Regions from separate parts of the Cupriavidus sp. 2KB_3 genome, predicted to be linked through region 1. Evidence: riboswitches for the same ligand, from Rfam matches in the RefSeq annotation. Region 1 holds a riboswitch; the other holds the start of a gene.
The links. A riboswitch is a leader RNA that binds a small molecule or an ion and turns the genes downstream of it on or off. The one in region 1 is predicted to bind glycine.

Region 1 (3,398 bases):
AGTTCAGCATCGCCTCCAGGCGGCCCTGCGAGATCTCGGGCTGGTACGGCGTGTAGGCCGTGTACCAGGCCGGGTTTTCGAAAATATTGCGGAGGATGACGCCCGGCGTGAGCGTGTTGTAGTAACCCTGCCCGATGAAGCTCTTGAGCACGCGGTTCTTGTTCGCCAGCCCGCGCAGCCTGGCCAGCGCGGCTTCCTCGGTCAGCGGCTCGGTGAATTCGCCGAGCGGCATGCCGTCGCGGCGGCGGATGGCGGCGGGCACCACGGCGTCGATCAACGCGGCGCGCGTCTCGTAGCCGAGCACCTTGAGCATGTGTTGCTGTTCGGCGGTGTCCGGGCCGATGTGACGGGCGGCGAAGGCGTCGCGCGCCTCCAGTTCGGCCAGCGTGGGCCGGCTACCTTGGGCGGCGTTCATGGGAAGAGGGGCGTTCATGGCAAGTGTCTCGTGGGGCGGGGCGGCAGGTGGTCAGCCTGGCCGCCGCGCGGGCATCTCGGGCGCCGCCTCCTGGCTCGGGAGACGGCTGGTACAGCGCGTCAGGCGCCGACGCTGGCCTTGTAGGCGTCGACGGTCATCAGGCCGTTCACATCGTCGCCATTGGCCGGCTTCAGTTTGAACAGCCACGCGTCGAAGGCGTTGGCGTTGACGGATTCCGGCGCGGCGCTCGCGGCCTCGTTCACGGCGATGACTTCGCCGGCCACCGGGGCGTAGATGTCGGAAGCGGCCTTCACGGACTCCACCACGGCCAGCGCGTCGCCGGCGCCTACCGACTTGCCGACTTCGGGCAGCTCCAGGAAGACGATGTCGCCCAGCGCGTCCTGCGCATGGTCGGTAATGCCGATCGTCAGCGTGCCGTCGGCTTCAACGCGCACCCACTCGTGCGATTCGGTGTACTTCAGGTCAGCAGGGAAATTCATGACGGGTTCTCCGGGAATGCAGTGTTTGTCTTGTTTCGGTTCGCCTGCCGGGGCCAGCCGGGCAGGCGTGATGGCGACCGTTGGTGTCAGCCGGGCGGATGCCTCAGCTCACGAGTGCCTTGCCATTGCGCACAAACGGCAGTTTAACCACAGTCGCGGTCAGTTTGCGGTCACGAATCTCGACCTGGACCTCGGTGCCGGGCACAACGCCCTGCGGCAGCCGGGCAAAGGCAATGGATTGGGAGAGGGACGGGCTGAAGGTGCCGCTCGTGATCTCGCCGTCGCCGGCGGGGGTGATCACCTTCTGGTGCGCACGCAGCACCCCGCCCTTGTCGCGCAGGATCAGCCCGGCAAATGTCTTATGTTGTCCGGCCGCCAGCAGCGCGGATTTGCCGGTGAAATCGCGCTCGCTCTGCAGGTCCACGGTCCAGGCCAGGCCGGCGTCGAGCGGCGAGGTGTGGATATCCATGTCCTGGCCGTACAGGTTCATGCCGGCCTCCAGGCGCAGCGTGTCGCGCGCGCCAAGTCCGGCCGGGCGCACGCCCACGGACTGCAGCTTCTCCCAGATGCCGGCCACGTTCTCGGCCTCCACCACCAGCTCGAAGCCGTCCTCGCCGGTATAGCCGGTGCGCGCCACCATCAGCTCGCCCATCATCGGGTCCTGCACCACCACGGCGTTGAACGGCTTGAGCGCGTCCGCCGGCTGGGTCGAGGGGAAGGCCTGGTGGACCTTGGCGCGCGCGTTCGGGCCCTGCACGGCGATGATCGCCAGCTTGCCCACGCCGGCCGGCGCCACGTCGCCCCGGCGCGGGGTGATCGTCACGCCGCTGCCGGTGGCCGCGTTGCGGGCCGTGATCCATTCGATGTCGCCCACCGCCGTGCTGGCGTTCACCACCAGGCGGAAACGGTCTTCGGCGAAGAAATAGACGATCAGGTCGTCGATGACCCCGCCTTTTTCGTCGAGCATGCACGTATACTGGGCCTTGCCCGGGGTCTGGAGCTTGTCGACATTGTTGGCCAGCAGGCCGCGCAGGAAGGCGCGCGTGTTGGGGCCGGACAGGTCCACCACGCACATGTGCGAGACATCGAACATGCCGGCATCGCCGCGCACCGCGTTGTGTTCCTCGATCTGGGAGCCGTAGTTGACCGGCATGTCCCAGCCGCCGAAATCGACCATGCGGGCACCGAGCGAGCGGTGGATGGCGTTAAGGGGCGTGGCCTGGAGCGTCATGGGAAATCCTCTGGAGCGAATACGGCAGCGAAAACGAAAAAAGGGTCATCCGCCGTGGGGATCGATGGCAATGCCACCAATCCGCCGCGGCGGATGACCCCTCTGTCCTCGATACCTGAGAGATTACGATGCGGCTTGCCGCATCGCGCGCCCCTTCGGTGGACACGCTCGCCATGCCTGGGCACGGGCGGGTGTCGCTCTCCAGAGTGCGGCATGCATCGTGTGCATGTTGCATGCCGATCCGACCGGTCCGTGGTGCCTGAGAGTTTTCGGGTGATACCCCTTCGGCGGCGCAATGGCTGCGCGCTCTCCCGGTTGGATGCGCGTGAATGTACGGGACGGGTTGACCTTTGTCAACGCGGCGCCAACGCCACCTTGCTAAGGGCCGGGGAGTGCGCGGCGGTAATTCCTGCCGCCTGCGGGTAAGGACTACCCGCCGCCGCCCCGGAGGCGCGTGCCGCGCCGGATCAACGATCCTTCGTGACGACGTTACCCACCACGCCGCCCACCGCCGCGCCACCCACCGTGCCGAGCGCGCTGCCGTTGGTCAACGCCGCGCCGCCGAGCGCGCCAACGCCCGCGCCAATGGCCGTGTTGCGTGTCTTGGGACTCATGTCCGCGCAGCCGCCAAAGGCCGCAAGGGTGACACCGATCAGCGTGACTTTCGCCAGGGTTCGCATTGTTTTCATGATCGCCTCCGAATGTGCCGAATTTGTCATCAGGACCGCACAGCCGCCGGTCCCGCATGATCGTAGGAGGCAATCTCCATGCCCCGGATGCTTACTCAGGCGTCACATTTACGAAGTGTTACCGCGATGAAACACTGGTAGCACTCGCGCCGCGGATGTCGGCCATCCGGCACCGGCGCGGGCCACCCTGCGTGTTAACATCGACGCCTTTCGCGCGCCCCAAAGGCGTGCGCCATCCGGCACCCGCCCACCCATGACCCACGGACTCAACGCCGCCCAATCCGAAGCCGTTCGCTATCTGGACGGGCCCTGCCTCGTCCTCGCGGGCGCCGGGTCCGGCAAGACGCGCGTCATCACGCAGAAGATTGCCCACCTGATCGAGGACAAGGGCTTCGAGCCGCGCCACATCGCCGCCGTCACCTTCACCAACAAGGCGGCGAAGGAGATGCAGGAGCGCATCGGCAAGCTGATGGAGGGCAAGACCACGCGCGAGGGCAAGCGGATTCCGCTCAAGCAGCTCACCGTCTGTACCTTCCACTCGCTCGGCGTGCAGATCCTGCGTA
Region 2 (3,398 bases), on a different contig from region 1:
AGAACGCACGCTCGATCAGCACCACCCGCTTGCTCGCGAACGAGCTGTCGTGGAGGTTGGTGTCGGTCATGACGAAGGCGAGATCGTAGCCGTGGCGGATCAGGTCGGGCTGATCCCAGCTCATGTCGAGTTCCACGTGCAGCGACGGGTGCAGCTTGAGCAACCTCGACAGCGAGGCCGAGAGGTGCTGCGAGCCCACCTCGTAAGGTGTGGCGATGCGCAGCGTGCCGCTGACCTCGGCGCTCACCGAGGCAGCCTCGGCGCTGATCTCGCGCAGTTCACCGAACAGCGGCGCTACGCGGTCATAGAGCTGCTGGCCGCGCTGGGTCACGCGCACGCGCCGCGTGGTGCGCTCGAAGAGGCGCACGCCAACCTGGGTTTCCAGCCGGGCAACCGCCGCACTGGCCGATGACTTGGGCACTTCCGCCAGTTCGGCTCCCTGCGTGAAGCCGCCCCCTTCCACTACGCGGCAGAAGATTTCCCAGTCTTTCCAGTCGATCGATTTCATGCAACACCTTGGTCTTCGCGTGCCTCCAGGCACGGCCGGATTGTCCCACAGCACGAACAATCCTGCCGGTTGAGACTCAAGGCTCGGGAAAACATTGATTGATAACAATTCGTGTTACCGCATACGATTCCCGCATCCGCCCCGAGTGGGGTGTCTTGTGGAGTTGCAATGCTGAAAGTCGCCGTCCTTCTCATCGCCGGTGCGTTTTCCACGGGTGCGCTCGCGGGCGCCAAGTGCGACAAGCATCCGAAGTCCGAATGGATGCCCGAGGCCGACGCCAAGGCCAAGATCGTCGCCCAGGGCTACAACATCAAGAAATTCAAGGTGGACGGCAACTGCTACGAGATCTACGGCACCACCAAGGACGGCAAGAAGGCCGAGATCTACTTCGACACGAAGACGCTCGACATCGTGAAGTCCGAGATCGAGAAGTAAGCATGTCCGTCCCGGCTGGCCAGCTGCGCGAAATCGCCACGCTCCGCGTCTGGGACGGCGTGGTGCGGCTCACGCATTGGAGCGTGGCAGCCATCGTGTGCTACGGCATCATCGACGATTCCGGCGACCAGATGCACCGCCTGCTGGGCTACGTGGCCGCCGGACTCGTGCTGTTCCGCATCCTCTGGGGCTTCATCGGCAGCGAACACGCGCGCTTCCGCGCCTGGCTGCCGCGCCCTGCCGGCGTGCTGGCCCATGCCCGGGCCATGGCCCGGCGCCGCGCGCCGCGCTTCATCAGCCACACGCCGCTCGGCGCGGTGATGATGCTGGCGATGTGGACGCTGATCCTGCTGCTGGCCGTCACCGGCTGGCTCTCCCGCCTCGACCCGTTCTGGGGCGAGGACTGGCCCATCGACATCCATCGCTGGCTCTCCAACACGCTGCTCGGGCTGGTGGTGGTGCACGCGCTGGTGGCCATCGTTGCCAGCGTGGCCGGCAAGGAAAACCTGATCGGGGCGATGATTACCGGCCGCAAGCCACGCAACCTCGACTAGCCGGGGTTGCCGGAGCAGCGATCCCCGTGGCATAGTGCCCCCGTCGTACCCGTTTTACCCGCGTTATCGGGAGAGACCGTTCCTGCCGCCCGGCAGGCCGGCGCCGAAGGAGCAACCGCCCCGGAAACTCTCAGGCCAAAGGACCGGTAACGCCATTGCACTCTGAAGAACCCCGGCTCGCGTCAGCCGACGGTACCGAAGGAGCAAGCGATGCGCCCGCGCGCATCGTGAATCTCTCAGGTCAAGGACAGAGGGGGCGTGCGTCGCGCATGGTGCGCCACGTACCCCCCATCCATGACGTCCTGGAAGACCTGACAACATGAAGACAATCGCAGTCATCGGCGGTGGCATCACCGGCGTGACGACCGCTTACGCCCTCGCCAAACGTGGTTTCGCGGTCACGCTGCTCGAGCGCCATCGCTACGCGGCCATGGAAACCTCGTTCGCCAATGGCGGCCAGCTCTCCGCGTCGAACGCCGAGGTCTGGACCCACCGCTCCACGCTGGTCAAGGGCATCAAGTGGATGCTGCGCAACGACGCGCCGCTGCTCGTGAACCCCCGTCCCACCTGGCACAAGCTGAGCTGGTTCGCCGAATTCATCGCCGCCATGCCGCACTACCGGGCGAACACGATCGAGACCGCCCGGCTGGCCATCGCCGCCCGGGCGCACCTGTTCGGCTGGGCCGAGGCGGAAGGCATCGACTTCGACCTCAAGCGGCAGGGCATCCTCCATATCTACCGGGACAAGGCGGGCTTCGACCATGCCGGCGAGGTCTCCCGCCTGCTGGCCGAGGGCGGCCTGCCGCGCCGCGCGGTCACGCCCGAGGAAATGCGTGCGATCGAGCCGACACTGGCCGGCCAGTACTACGGCGGCTACTACACCGAGAGCGACGCCACCGGCGACATCCACAAATTCACTTCCGGCCTGGCCGCGGCGGCCCAGCGGCTCGGCGTGGTCACGCGCTACAGCCAGGACGTGCAGACGGTCACGTCGGACGGCCGCAGGGCCACCATCACCGTCCGCGACGGCGCGCAGGGCACCGCAACCACCTCGACGACCTTCGACGCCGTGGTGGTCTGCGCCGGGGTGGCCAGCCGGCAGTTCGCCGCGCAGCTGGGCGACCGCGTGAACATCTACCCGGTGAAGGGCTATTCGATCACGGTGAACCTGCCCGACGCCGCCAGCCAGGCTGCGGCTCCTACGGTCAGCCTGCTCGACGACGAGACCAAGCTCGTGACCAGCCGGCTGGGCGTGGACCGCTTCCGCGTGGCCGGCACGGCCGAGTTCAACGGCATCGACCGCGACATCCGCGCGGACCGCATCCGCCCGCTGATCGACTGGGTCAACACCTGCTTCCCCGGCGTGAGCACGCGCAGCGTGGTGCCGTGGGCGGGGCTGCGGCCGATGATGCCGAACATGATGCCGCGCGTGGGGCGTGGCCGGCAGGCCAACGTGTTCTACAACACGGGGCACGGGCATCTGGGGTGGACGTTGTCGGCAGTGACGGCCGAGATGGTGGGCGATGTCATCCGGCAGGCGGCAGGCGAGCGCGCGACGGTGCGGACGGGCCTGGCACTGGCTGGCGAGGGCTGATCGATCGCAGGAAACAAAAAAGCCCGCGACTTTCGTCGCGGGCTTTTTTGCTGAAACTTTGGTGCCCAGGAGAGGACTCGAACCTCCACAGTGTTGCCACCGCTAGGACCTGAACCTAGTGCGTCTACCAATTCCGCCACCTGGGCAAGGTGAGCGGCGCATTCTACATGACCTTGCGGATTTTGCAAGCCCCCGCGCGCCACTACGCCTGCAGGCCCATGTAGATCTTCCCATCCTGAACGAAGCGATTGCGCCCGGCGCGCTTGGCCTGGTACATCGCGCTGTCCGCCCGGTGCAGCAGGGGCTC

Region 2: linked by a shared signal. The riboswitch ahead of AB4120_RS26780 (D-amino acid dehydrogenase) and the one ahead of gcvT (glycine cleavage system aminomethyltransferase GcvT) in region 1 are both predicted to bind glycine.

What each region holds. Positions count from the first base shown of each region.
Region 1 covers NZ_JBFRHD010000016.1:49,906-53,303, forward strand. The annotation lists gene gcvP (aminomethyl-transferring glycine dehydrogenase) at 1-433, opposite strand, end outside; gene gcvH (glycine cleavage system protein GcvH) at 535-915, opposite strand; gene gcvT (glycine cleavage system aminomethyltransferase GcvT) at 1,019-2,146, opposite strand; glycine riboswitch at 2,239-2,361, opposite strand; glycine riboswitch at 2,383-2,470, opposite strand; gene AB4120_RS17840 (glycine zipper 2TM domain-containing protein) at 2,614-2,835, opposite strand; gene AB4120_RS17845 (UvrD-helicase domain-containing protein) at 3,089-3,398, shown strand, end outside.
Region 2 covers NZ_JBFRHD010000034.1:30,032-33,429, reverse strand. The annotation lists gene AB4120_RS26795 (LysR family transcriptional regulator) at 1-508, opposite strand, end outside; gene AB4120_RS26790 (PepSY domain-containing protein) at 677-943, shown strand; gene AB4120_RS26785 (cytochrome b/b6 domain-containing protein) at 946-1,497, shown strand; glycine riboswitch at 1,555-1,653, shown strand; gene AB4120_RS26780 (D-amino acid dehydrogenase) at 1,817-3,091, shown strand; tRNA gene AB4120_RS26775 (tRNA-Leu) at 3,151-3,237, opposite strand; gene AB4120_RS26770 (GGDEF domain-containing protein) at 3,294-3,398, opposite strand, start outside.